Nordella sp. HKS 07: one gene and its partner. The protein of the gene in region 1 interacts with the protein of each later gene in a pairwise test. Links are inferred from orthologs where the notes say so. Each region holds a gene or a part of one and is shown in the gene's direction. Other genes may lie near its edges.

Region 1 (3,256 bases):
AACAGCGCCACGGCGTCGGCCGCCTTGTTGGTCTGCAGGGGGCCGATCAGGTGCAGTTCGATGCCGCCATAGCGTGATTTGAGCTCCGGCCATTTGAGCTTGCTTTCCTGGACCCGGTTCTCGCCAAAGACCCGCTGGCCGGCTTCGATGACGGGCTCGACGGCCGGAGCCTCGAAAGTCTTGCTGACGGCGATCAGGGTGACGTCTGCCGGGCGCCGGCCGGCTTCCGTGGCGGCGACCGCAATGCGCTGGCGCACCTGGGCGAGGCCGGGATGGTCGGAATCGACGTCAAGATGGGCGGGATGGCGGCTCATGGCCCGCGATATACGCGGCTTGCGGGGCTTTGCAAGTGCTGGTACTTCCAAACCGCCCAACTGGATGAGAGCGATTTTGAGCACCGAACGTTATAATCCGCGCGAGACCGAGCCGCGCTGGCAAAAAGCCTGGACCGACAGCCACGCGTTCGAGGCGCGCCACGATCCCGCGCGGCCGAAATATTACGTGCTCGAAATGTTTCCCTACCCGTCGGGCCGCATCCACATGGGCCATGTGCGTAATTATGCCATGGGTGACGTGCTGGCCCGCTTCCGCCGCGCCGCCGGCTACAATGTGCTTCATCCGATGGGCTGGGACGCCTTCGGCATGCCGGCCGAGAATGCCGCCATCGAACGCGGCGTGCATCCCAAATCCTGGACCTATGACAATATCGCGGCCATGCGCGCCCAGCTCAAATCGCTCGGCCTGGCGCTCGACTGGAGCCGCGAAATCGCCACCTGCGATCCTTCCTACTATCGCCACGAGCAGGCGATGTTCATCGATTTCATGAAGGCCGGGCTCGTCGAGCGCAAGGTCTCCATGGTCAATTGGGATCCGGTCGACCAGACGGTGCTCGCCAATGAGCAGGTGATCGATGGCCGCGGCTGGCGCTCGGGCGCCCTCGTCGAGAAGCGCGAGCTGGCCCAGTGGTTTCTGAAAATCTCGGATTATTCCGAGGAGCTGCTCAGGGCGCTCGACGGGCTCATCAACTGGCCGGAGAAGGTGCGCCTGATGCAGGCCAACTGGATCGGCCGCTCGGAAGGCATGCGCTTCTCCTTCGTGCTGGAGGACGAGACCGGTCGCGAGCTCAAAGACAGGCTCACCGTCTATACAACGCGTCACGACACGATCTTTGGCGCGAGCTTCTGCGCGCTCTCGGCCGACCACGTGCTGTGCCGCGAGCTGGAGCCGACGATTCCGGGCCTCGCCGAGTTTCGCCGCGAGGTTGCCGCGCTCGGCACCAGCGAGGAAACGATCGAACGCGCCGAGAAGAAGGGCTTCCCGCTCAAGCTCTACGCCCGCCACCCGTTCCGCAAGGATGTGCGCCTGCCGGTCTATGCCGCCAATTTCGTGCTGATGGGCTATGGCGAAGGCGCCATTTTCGGCTGTCCCGCGCATGACCAGCGCGATCTCGATTTCGCGCGCAAATATGGCCTCCCGGTCATACCGGTGGTGGCGCCCAAGGGAACGGATCCGAATCAATTCGCCGTTGGCAACGAGGCTTTCCTGGAGAAGGAGGGCGACCATACGGTCCTGATCAATTCCGATTTCCTCGACGGCATGACCGTTCCCGAGGCCAAGGAGGCCATTGCCACGCGCATGGAAGTCATGGGTATCGGCGAGCGCAAGGTGAACTACCGCCTGCGCGACTGGGGCGTGTCGCGCCAGCGTTATTGGGGCTGTCCGATACCGGTCATCCACTGTGCCAGCTGCGGTGTCGTGCCGGTGCCGAAACACGACCTGCCGGTGACGCTGCCCGAGGACGTCACCTTCGATAAACCGGGCAATCCGCTGATGCATCACCCGACCTGGAAGGACACGACCTGTCCGGCCTGCGGCGGCAAGGCCCGGCGCGAGACCGACACTTTCGATACGTTCATCGACTCTTCCTGGTATTTCGCGCGCTTCTGCTCGCCCGGGGCCGACGTGCCGGTCGACCGCGAGGAAGCCAAATACTGGATGCCGGTCGATCAATATATCGGTGGCGTCGAACATGCGATCCTGCATCTGCTTTATTCGCGCTTCTATTCCCGCGCCATGACGCTGACCGGCCATCTCGACATGAAAGAGCCCTTCGCCAGCCTGTTCACGCAAGGCATGGTGGTGCACGAGACCTACAAGACCGAGGCCGGCGAATGGGTCCTGCCCGCCGAGGTGGTGCATCAGGGCGACGGCTTCGTGCATGCCAAGACCGGCGAGAAGATCCTTGCCGGCGGCATCGAGAAGATGTCGAAATCGAAGAAGAATGTGGTCGATCCGGAAGCCATCATCGAGCGTTACGGCGCCGATACGGCCCGCTGGTTCGTTCTGTCCGACACGCCGCCCGAGCGCGACATCGAATGGACCGAGACCGGCGTCGAGGGCGCCTGGCGCTTTACCCAGCGGGTCTGGCGGCTTGTGGCGGATGTCCAACAGAAAGGCGCCCCTAAGGGGACCGCCGTGCCGGAGGGCGTCGCCGGCGAGGCGCTGGAATTGCGCCGCGCCACCCATATGGCGATTGCGGCCATGACCGAAGACCTGAACGGTCTGCGCTTCAATCGCGGCATCGCGCGCATCTATGAGCTGGCCAATGCCCTCGCCGCGGCGTTGCAGAAGAACGACCTTTCGGACGGCATGCGTTTCGCCTTGCGCGAGGCGGGCGAGACCTTTGTCGTCCTCATGGCGCCGATGATGCCGCATCTGGCGGAAGAATGCTGGCTTGTGCTGGGCCACGAGACCCTGGTGGTCGACCAGCCCTGGCCCAAGGCCGACCCGGCTTTGACGACCTCGGACGAAGTGACGATTGCGGTGCAAGTCAATGGCAAGCGGCGGGACGAAATTCGCTTGCCGAAAGGCCTGCCGCAAGCGAAAGTGGAACTGGCGGTCCTGGCGCTCGAAAATGTGAAGCGCGCGCTCGACGGAAAGCCCGTACGGAAAGTCGTCGTCGTTCCGGATCGTATTGCCAATGTGGTGAGCGGTTGAGAGTCATGAAGCCCTGGCGGATCCTGGTTGTTCTCCCGCTGCTGCTGCTGCTCGGCGCCTGCGGCTTCCGGCCGCTTTACGGCACTGACGGCGTGTCTTCGGGTGTTGCCGGCGACCTTGCCTCGGTGGCGATTCCCGAACCCAAGTCGCGTCTTGACCAGCTCATCCGCAACGAGCTCTTGTCGACGATGCGGCCGGCGGGCACGGCGGCGCCCGACCGCTATCGACTCGATATCGCGGCTAATGCCGTCGATGACAG
Region 2 (2,992 bases), 4.4 Mb from region 1 along the record:
ATCCGACACTGACGCTGCTCGAGGAGCAGGATTACATCGTGACGGAAAGCCAGAGCGGCACCAAGAAGCTCTATCAGGCGACCGAAGCGGGCCGACAGTTCCTGGAGGAGAACAGCGTCCCGCTCAAGGGCATCCAGGCACGCATGGATCTCGCCGCCCAGGCCTTCGCTATGCATTCGACGCCGGAATCGGTGCGCGAAGCGATGCGGACGCTGAAGCAGTCGCTCCATATGCGGCGCGGTCCGTGGACCACGGAGGAGGCGGAACGGGTGCGCAAGCTCATCGAGGCGACGGCGCGCCAGATCGTCGGCGGGCCGGAGAATTGATCCTGACAGGTTAAGGGGCTCGTCCGGCTATCCTGGAACAAGTCATTTCCGCCAAAGCCTTCAACTTTGGCGGGATTTGTTCTATTCGCCTTCGGAAGGAAACGAGCCGCCGAACCATGACCCCTGCCGCCAAGAAGACCGTCGACAAGCTCACCCAGAAGGAAGCCGCCAGCGAATTGCAGCGGCTTGCCGCCGAGATCGCGCATCACGATGAGCGCTATCACGGTGAGGACGCGCCGGAGATTTCCGACGCCGATTACGACGCGCTGCGCCTGCGCAATGAGGCGATCGAGGCGCGCTTTCCTGAACTCATACGCGACGACTCGCCTTCGCAGCGGGTAGGGGCGGCGCCACAGGCTAAATTCGGCAAGGTCCGGCACCGCGTGCCGATGCTCTCCCTCGGCAACGGTTTCTCGGATGAAGATGTGGTGGAGTTCCTCGGTCGCATCCGCCGCTTCCTCAATCTCGCCGAGGACGCGCCCATCGATGTGACGGCCGAGCCCAAGATCGACGGCCTGTCGCTGTCGCTGCGCTACGAGAAGGGCAAGCTCGTCCAGGGCGCCACACGCGGCGACGGTTCGGAAGGCGAGAATGTCACCCTCAATGTCCGCACCGTGAAGGACATCCCCAATCACATCACGGCCAAGGACGTCCCGGACGTGCTCGAGGTCAGGGGCGAAATCTATATGTCCCACAAGGACTTCGCCCGGATGAATGAGAAACAGATTCAAGCCGGCGAAAAGGTCTTCGCCAATCCGCGCAATGCCGCGGCAGGCTCGCTGCGCCAGCTCGATCCGGCTATTACCGCAAGCCGGCCCTTGCGCTTCTTCGCCTACACTTGGGGCGAGGTGTCGAAACTGCCGGGCGTTACGCAATGGGACGTCATCCAGGCCTTCAAGCGCTGGGGCTTCCCGGTCAATCCGCTGATGAAGCTCTGCCATTCGGCCAACGAGTTGCTGGCGCAGTATCACCAGATCGAGGCCGACCGGGCCAATCTCGGCTACGACATCGACGGCGTCGTCTACAAGGTGAACCGGCTCGACTGGCAGCAAAGGCTGGGCTTCGTCAGCCGGGCGCCGCGCTGGGGTCTCGCGCATAAATTCACCGCCGAAAAGGCGATGACGATCCTCGAAGGCATCGACATCCAGGTCGGCCGCACCGGCGCCATGACGCCGGTGGCGAGGCTCAAGCCCGTCACCGTCGGCGGCGTCGTCGTCGCCAATGCGACGCTTCACAATGAGGATGAGATCCAGCGCAAGGACATCCGCATCGGCGACACGGTGATCGTGCAGCGCGCCGGTGACGTCATTCCGCAGATCCTTGGCTTCGTCGAGGACAAGCGGCCCAAAAGCGCCAAGCCGTACGAATTCCCGACCACCTGTCCGGTCTGCGGCAGCCACGCGGTGCGCGAGGTCAATGAGAAGACCGGCAAGGTCGACGCGGTCCGGCGCTGCACCGGCGGCCTCATCTGTGCTGCCCAGCGCGCCGAGCGCCTGAAGCACTTCGTATCGCGCAACGCCTTCGATATCGAGGGCATGGGCGACAAGGTGATCGAGGAGTTCCTTTCGCTCGGCTTCATCGCGTCGCCGCCCGACATCTTCACGCTGGAAGAGCGCAAGGTGAAGGTCGCGGAGCTCGAAGGCTGGGGTGAAACGAGTGCGCGCAACCTCTTCGTCGCGATCAATGCGCGGCGCGAGATCGGGCTCGACCGCTTCATCTTCGCGCTCGGCATACCCCATATCGGCGAAACCAATGCGAGACTTCTGGCGCGCGCCTATGGAACGGCGGAGGCGCTGCGCGAAGCCATGCGCGCGGCCGCCAAGGGCAAGGAAGAGGAGGCCTATCAGGAGCTTCTGTCGCATGAAGGCATCGGCCCCATCGTCGCCGAAGCGGTCGTCGACTTCTTCGGTGAGCCGCATAATGTCGAGGTCTTCGACAGACTGCTGGCACAGGTGAGCGCGGCGCCGCTCGAAGCGGTGCGGCAGAGCCCGGTCTCCGGCAAGACCGTCGTCTTCACCGGCGCTCTCGAAAAGATGACGCGCGAGGAGGCCAAGGCCATGGCGGAACGGCTCGGCGCCAAGGTGGCGGGCTCGGTATCGAAGAAAACCGATCTTCTGGTCGCCGGTCCCGGCGCCGGTTCGAAGCTCAAGGACGCGCAGAAGCACGGCGTCGAGGTGATCGATGAGGACGAGTGGTTCCGCCGCGTCGGCGGTTAGCTCTTTTTCCCGGCCTGCCTTCGCAGCCATGTGGTGAAGGCCCGGATCGCGGGTGACGACAGCTCGCGTTGCGGGCGCACCAGCCAGTGTGCGAGCCTGTCGTCGACTCTCACGGTGAAAGGCTGGACCAAGCTTCCTTGTTCGAGATGCGCCTCGGCAAGCCGCGCCGGTACCAGGGCAATGCCCTCGCCGGCGACCGCCGCCTGTAACAGCAATAGGCTCGAGGCGAGCCGTGGTCCTCGCGTCGCCCAATCCGGTCTTGCGAGCCCAAGGGCTTCGGTGAAGTCGGCCCAGGAGATCGCCGTGACTTCATCGTGCAACAGCGTGGCCCGTTTGATGTCCGCCGGGGTTTGCAAGCGCGCCGCGATCCGCGGCGCTGCGACAACGATCACGGAGTCTTCCATCAGCTTCTCGGCCCTGACGCCCGGCCAGTTGCCCCGGCCCGTCCTG

Evidence for each region. Proteins that work in one complex are often made in the same cells at the same time.
Region 2: the proteins of leuS (region 1) and ligA interact in binary tests that used the Escherichia coli proteins (3 or more experiments, as listed by UniProt). The link is inferred for Nordella sp. HKS 07 from one-to-one orthologs.

Annotation. Positions count from the first base shown.
Region 1 is NZ_CP049258.1:2,347,398-2,350,653, forward strand. Bases 13-3,197 are described here. They hold leuS (leucine--tRNA ligase), read left to right. Parts: upstream 13-378; coding sequence 379-2,997; downstream 2,998-3,197. Other genes in these bases: G5V57_RS10945 (YggS family pyridoxal phosphate-dependent enzyme), read right to left, coding at 13-314; lptE (LPS assembly lipoprotein LptE), read left to right, coding at 3,003-3,197. Outside these bases: more of G5V57_RS10945, read right to left, coding at 1-12; more of lptE, read left to right, coding at 3,198-3,256.
Region 2 is NZ_CP049258.1:6,764,123-6,767,114, reverse strand. What follows is about bases 72-2,992. They hold ligA (NAD-dependent DNA ligase LigA), read left to right. Parts: upstream 72-442; coding sequence 443-2,542; downstream 2,543-2,992. Other genes in these bases: G5V57_RS32075 (LysR substrate-binding domain-containing protein), read right to left, coding at 2,539-2,992; G5V57_RS32085 (PadR family transcriptional regulator), read left to right, coding at 72-326. Also shown: more of G5V57_RS32085, read left to right, coding at 1-71. UniProt on the Escherichia coli protein: DNA ligase that catalyzes the formation of phosphodiester linkages between 5'-phosphoryl and 3'-hydroxyl groups in double-stranded DNA using NAD as a coenzyme and as the energy source for the reaction.